2 linked regions of the Niabella yanshanensis genome follow. The protein of the gene in region 2 interacts with the protein of the main gene of each other region in a pairwise test. Links are inferred from orthologs where the notes say so. Each region holds a gene or a part of one and is shown on either strand. Other genes may lie near its edges. The genes, in order: nusG and rho.

Evidence for each region.
Region 1: the proteins of rho (region 2) and nusG interact in binary tests that used the Escherichia coli proteins (3 or more experiments, as listed by UniProt). The link is inferred for Niabella yanshanensis from one-to-one orthologs.

What each region holds. Positions count from the first base shown.
Region 1 is NZ_CP139960.1:1,876,823-1,879,993, forward strand. Bases 151-2,993 are described here. They hold nusG (transcription termination/antitermination protein NusG), read right to left. Parts: upstream 1,948-2,993; coding sequence 1,354-1,947; downstream 151-1,353. Other genes in these bases: U0035_RS07360 (DUF6799 domain-containing protein), read right to left, coding at 151-506; U0035_RS07365 (YMGG-like glycine zipper-containing protein), read right to left, coding at 612-1,151; secE (preprotein translocase subunit SecE), read right to left, coding at 1,951-2,148; tuf (elongation factor Tu), read right to left, coding at 2,377-2,993. In the rest of the region: more of U0035_RS07360, read right to left, coding at 1-150; more of tuf, read right to left, coding at 2,994-3,171. UniProt on the Escherichia coli protein: Part of the processive rRNA transcription and antitermination complex (rrnTAC). The complex forms an RNA-chaperone ring around the RNA exit tunnel of RNA polymerase (RNAP).
Region 2 is NZ_CP139960.1:3,212,709-3,216,014, reverse strand. The notes cover bases 128-3,105. They hold rho (transcription termination factor Rho), read right to left. Parts: upstream 2,489-3,105; coding sequence 767-2,488; downstream 128-766. Other genes in these bases: U0035_RS13385 (CapA family protein), read right to left, coding at 2,660-3,105; U0035_RS13395 (MFS transporter), read right to left, coding at 128-525. Also shown: more of U0035_RS13395, read right to left, coding at 1-127; more of U0035_RS13385, read right to left, coding at 3,106-3,306. UniProt on the Escherichia coli protein: Facilitates transcription termination by a mechanism that involves Rho binding to the nascent RNA, activation of Rho's RNA-dependent ATPase activity, and release of the mRNA from the DNA template.

The sequences.
Region 1 (3,171 bases), 1.3 Mb from region 2 along the record:
ATTGCCTGACCTACATCTTCCGCTGTTTCTTTGGTAGCATCGGTAGCCTTTTCTACTCCTTTTTTAGTAGCATCATAACCTTTTTCTACAGCATTACCTGTAGCTTCGGCTGCGTTCGTCACACCCCTTTTCGTAGCGTCCCATGCATCTTCTACTGCTGCACCCGCCCTGTTGAAAAACAAACCTGTTTTAGTTACCCTTTCGCCGTCTTCCAGGACGATGGTTCTGCCGTTCTGGTCAACAATTTCACCGTTCTTTTTAACGGTAACTCCATTGTCCAATACCAGGTCTTTTTCAACTGCAACCCAGGCACCATTGGTGTATACAACCAACTGACCGTCTTTTCTAATGACATCGCCTTCTTTATAATCCGAGAAGGTTTCTGCTACCGGTAATGTATCAACAGGAGTAATTGCAACGGTGTCATTCGCTTCAGTTTGATTAGCTTCATTGTTACATGCAACAGCTATCGAAGCTACTGCAGCTGCCAGTAATAGTTTTTTCATTTGTTTAAGTTTGGTTCCGGTGATGACTTACATTCACCGGAGGTAGTTAAAAATAAGGAATATATATGACAAAAGCGGCCCAAAACCGCTTTGCCCTAATGCATACTAATAACCATTCCTCTGCCTTTCTTTCTTATCTACGATAGCACCCACACCCGCGCCGGTTGCTGCTCCTATAACACCACCTACAACACCCCCACCTAACCGGTTCTTTTTGTTAGCCACCGCTCCGATCACCGCACCTGAAGCCGCGCCTACGATAGCTCCTTTAGCAGTATGACTCATTCCCTTCCTTTGAGGAGCGGGGGCCGGGGCAGACGCAGTGCCTGAACCTGATGAGTTGCTGCTTCCGCTGCTGCTGCCGCCACTACTTCTATACACTCTGTTTCCTGATCTCGAACTACTTGAAGCGGAAGATTTTCGTGTAGCAGCAGCTGCTGCTGCGGCGTTGTTCTCCAGTTCTTTTTCTGCTTCAATTTTTTCACGTATTTCACTTTCCATTTTCCATTTTTGATACTCAGCTAATCCAAGAGTATCCTGTACCTGTGCAGCACCGGCCTCAGCATCTTTTTTCCTGCTGGTGCAAGACGTGATGAAGAAGGTGAATAATATTGCTGCTATTAATACAATACTGAACTTTTTCATAAAAAATAATTTTGTCTGGTAATAATGATCTAACACCTAATAGACAAAAAATTATGCCAAAGAGGTTGGCCGCTAATTCTTAAAAAAAAGCCAATAGCCACAGACCATTGAAATCCAAAGCCAACTGAAGCTTCCGATTAATGGACTTTAATAAAAAAGCCGTTTCTTACGAAACGGCTTAAACAAACTTTTATAAAACAGATTAAATAATCTTTTCTACCTGCATATAGTTTAACTCTACCGGTGTTGAACGCCCGAATATCTTAACTATAACTTTCAATTTCTTCTTCTCATCATTTACCTCTTCAATAATACCATTAAAGTCGTTAAATGGTCCTTCTACTATCTTAATAGTTTCTCCCACGATGTAAGGCTCAACCATACTAACGCCACCCGCTTCATTCATTTCATCCATACGGCCCAGCATCTTATTCACTTCAGCCTTACGTAATGAGATCGGGTTATCCTTTCCTAAAAAATGAATAACACTATTCGTTCCAACTACCAAATCACGTAAATCATCGCTCATCTTACCATCCTGCACTTCAATCATCACATAACCTGGGTAGTAGTTTCTTTCGCGCATTACCTTCTTCCCATTCTGCACCTTGTATACTTTTTCAACAGGCAGGAACACCTGTTTAACTACTTTTTCGAATGGGCTGCGAGAAATTTCCTTATCCAGATACTCCTTAACCTTGCGCTCTTTACCGCTCACCACACGCAACACGTACCATTTGGTATCCTGTTGTGGAGCAGCTTCTGCGGCATTATTATCAACAATATTCTCTACCATTTCTTAGCTGTATAATATTTTGTACAAGAAGTTAAGGCCGCCACCCGCTAAAAAGTCCATAATCCAAACTAAAAGCGTAATGAGAATAGTAGCAACCAATACAATCATAGTAGATTGCTGTAACTGAGCCCAATCGGGCCAGGTTACTTTTTCAGCTAATTCTTTATAGCTATTCTTTAAATAATTGCCAAATTTGTTCATCTATAAAGTTTAAAGTTTAAGATTCAAGGTTTAAAGCTTGGCTATGCCATTTATCTAACTTTAAACTTTAAACATCAAACAACAAATGATTGCACGGGCACTAGGATTCGAACCCAGATCAACGGTTTTGGAGACCGGTATCCTACCATTGGACGATGCCCGTAAACTAATTAGCTAATTAGCGAACTGCTAATTAGCTAATGTTTAGTATTTCAAAGAAATTAATTCTTACTTGATGATCTCAGTTACCTGACCAGCACCTACTGTACGACCACCTTCACGAATCGCAAATTTCAAACCTTTTTCCATCGCGATTGGAGTGATTAATTTTACAGTTAAGGTAGTGTTATCACCAGGCATAACCATTTCTGTACCTTCTGGTAAAGAACACTCTCCGGTTACGTCAGTTGTACGGAAGTAGAACTGAGGACGGTATTTTTGGAAGAATGGAGTGTGACGACCACCCTCATCTTTGCTCAATACGTAAACTTCGCCTTTGAACTCAGTGTGAGGAGTGATAGAACCTGGCTTACAAATTACCATACCACGACGGATTTGAGTTTTCTCAATACCACGTAATAATAAACCTGCGTTATCACCAGCTTCACCTTCGTCTAATATTTTGCGGAACATTTCAACACCTGTTACAGTAGATGTTAAAGGTTTTTCCATCAAACCTACGATCTCAACTGGATCACCGGTTTTGATTTTACCTCTTTCAATACGACCTGTAGCAACTGTACCACGACCTGTAATAGAGAATACATCTTCTACAGACATCAGCATTGGCAGATCAACCGGACGAGGAGGAAGAGGAATATAAGTATCAACTGCATCCATCAACTCAGTGATAGCGCCAATCCATTTTTCGTCACCAGCTAATGCGCCGGTTGCAGAACCTTTAATGATTGGAGTGTTATCACCATCAAAACCACGTTTGCTTAACTCATCACGAACTTCCATTTCAACTAAATCTAAAAGTTCAGGATCGTCAACCAAATCAACTTTATTTAAGAAAACCAC
Region 2 (3,306 bases):
GAATAATAAATCGTAAGAGATAGCAGCCAGCAAGCCACCCAAAAAAGGGCCGAAAGAAAACCCCAGGTTAATGGCCATCCTGTTTAATGAAAAAGCGCGCGTTAAATTCTCAGGTTTGGCATAGCTGGTAATTGCGGCAGAGTTAGCCGGCCTGAAGAGATCGGCAATAAACGACAGGGTAAAAATACCAGCGGAGAGCGCCTCTACTGTATGAAATTTTCCGATTAAAATATACAGTGGCGCTGCCAGGAAGAGACTCAGGCATTGTACTTTGAAACTACCGAATTTATCGGTGAGCCATCCGCCGGCAATATTGCCTAGCAGTGAGCCTAGTCCAAAAAAGCTCAAAACGATACCTGCTTCTTCCAAAGAAAAATGCAGGTGATCACGCATATAAATAGCCATAAAGGGAAGCACCATGGCGCCTGTTCTGTTGATCAGCATTACCAGTGCCAGCATCCAGGCAGGTGTTGATAAACCCCGGTAAGAGTCTACATATAAGTTAAAAAATTTCCTTGTTTTCATTCGTACATGGTTATTGATTTTAGTCGAATATCCGCCCGGATGACCCGTTCGGACGGGGTGCCTTTGATGATTAAATTTTAATTACCCTGTCCAAAGGTTCAAATAACTCCGTTGGAGACTCCTTCGGAGTGTGATAAAAATGAAAATTTTAATCATGTCGGTTTCATTGCGGTTCTTTTTATAGCATTAAAAAAGCCCGGTACGTTGACGGTACCGGGCTTTAACTATAATGTTTTTATAATTAAGAGTTCATACTCGCCAAAAATTCTTCGTTGCTCTTGGTTCCTTTCATACGCTTCAATAATTCCGACATCGCCTCTTCTGTTTTCATCTCAGCCAGGTAAACGCGCAGTAAATTCATTCTTTGCAGTACCTCTCTGTCTAATAACAGGTCATCACGGCGTGTAGACGAAGCGGTCAGATCAATTGCAGGATAGATACGCTTATTAGCTAATCTCCTGTCTAACTGAAGCTCCATGTTACCGGTACCTTTAAATTCTTCAAAGATCACCTCGTCCATTTTACTTCCGGTATCAATCAAAGCAGTAGCCAGTATGGTTAATGAACCGCCATTTTCAATTTTACGGGCGGCACCGAAAAACTGTTTAGGCTTCTGCATCGCATTGGCTTCCACACCGCCGCTTAATACTTTACCGGAAGCTGGCGATACCGTATTGTGCGCACGGGCCAAACGTGTAATAGAGTCTAAAAGAATAATTACATCATGTCCGCACTCTACCAGCCTTTTTGCCTTCTGCAGGGCCACTGTAGATACTTTAACGTGCTTTTCTGCAGGCTCATCAAAAGTAGAAGCAATTACTTCTGCTTTTACGCTTCTTTCCATATCGGTAACCTCTTCCGGACGTTCGTCTACCAGCACTACCATCAGGTAACACTCAGGATGATTTTCTGCAATGGCATTGGCTACTGCTTTCAACAACATCGTTTTACCTGTTTTAGGCTGCGCTACAATTAAACCACGCTGGCCTTTACCGATCGGCGTAAATAAGTCGATAATACGTGTTGACAGGTCTGACGGACGAGTAAACAGGTTCAGTTTTTCGTATGGGAATAAAGGGGTTAAGTAGTCAAAAGGTACGCGATCACGCACTTCTTCTGGGCTCTTACCATTGATCGTATCTACTTTTAACAGCGCAAAATATTTTTCACCTTCGCGGGGCGGACGTACAGCCCCATGTACGGTATCGCCGGTTTTTAAACCAAATAGTTTAATCTGCGATGGAGATACATAAACATCATCCGGGCTGGAAAGATAATTGTAGTCTGACGACCTTAAAAAGCCATAACCATCGGGCATCATTTCCAATACACCTTCGCTTAAAATAACGCCATCAAACTCTACATTAAAAGTGGCTTCTTTTTCTTTTCTTGGGCTAAAGCTTTTAACCACAGGTTCTTCTATTACCACAGGTGCCGGGTTGGCAAATTTTTCCGTGGCTTTGAATGCCTGCTCAATGAAAGAAGCAGTAGCCGGGTCAAGGCTGAATTCGTCTTTATCGCCCGCAGGTTCTTCAGTGAATTCTTCAACACCTTTGTCGACGTCAAAAAGATCGCCGGTTTCAGCTGATTCTTCTTTTTTAGCTGCAGCCCCGCCTGCCTGGCGGACAGGTTTTTTCTTTTTTGCCGGAGCTTTGGCTTTCTTAGCCGGAGCCTTGGCTTTCTCAGAAGAAGTTGCTTTAGCTTTCTCCTCTTTCTCTTCCGTTCCATCATCTTCAACAAAAGCTTCTTCCGTTCCGATAGAGGTGGTGGCTTTTACAATACGTTTTCTTTTAGGTTTAGCTTCCGTAGAGGTGGTTTTAGAGCCCGCTATAGCCTGGTTATCTAAAATCTGGTAAATAAGGGTTTGCTTATCTAATTTCTTCGCATCAGGAATATTTAACTGCTCGGCAATATCCAACAGTTCCGGAACGAGCATGTCGTTCAATTGTAAAATATCATACATAAGGGTAATCTTAATTAATCAAATACCGGCTTTAGCATGCTGATTAACAAAAAAAATAATTGAAATTGTTTTTTGGTGAACTCTTATTGAAATGAAAATCAATAATTAGCAGAGATGATCACAAGCCTTCGGGTCATTTCTTCTGCGAAATTAGGGAGAAATCGACAACCTTCAAAAATTTTTAATTGTTAAAAATCCGTCGTTATTGATGTTTAACACACTGGAAGGAAAGTCCCGCTTACTTAGAAACTGTAGTTTGGTTATTGCCTGCCTGCCCGAATCGGCGGCCGGATGAGATGTCTTTCCCGGTTTTTGAATAACAGGAAGCACAGACCCTTTTACAAAATGTCCCTTTTTATTAAGGTAAACCTTTAGCAAAGGCGCATATCCCATTGGCCCGTGTAAAGACATATTACCATAGGTTGCAAAATTTCCGAGACTATAAGCAATCAGTTTCTCCTTATAAATTTCCATTCCACGGGTTACATGCGGACCACTACCTATCACCAGGTCGGCTCCCTCGTCAATACAATGGTGTGCCATTTCGTACACATTGCCCCGGTTTTCATTGAAGCTGGTTTCCTGCTTTCTTAGCACAGCTTCCGCATGAACGCCTTCTGCACCGCCGTGAAAAAATATAACTATGATGTCTGCCAATTCTTTGGCTTCTTTAATAACGGAACTTATTTTCCTGTAGTCGTTTATATAAACATGCCGCCCGCCGTGTCCCACACCAATAAAAGCCAGGGTTAAACTGCCTTTTCGCAACAAGGCTATTTCACAATCATTTTTAAGGCCTGAAAATGCAATACCCTGTT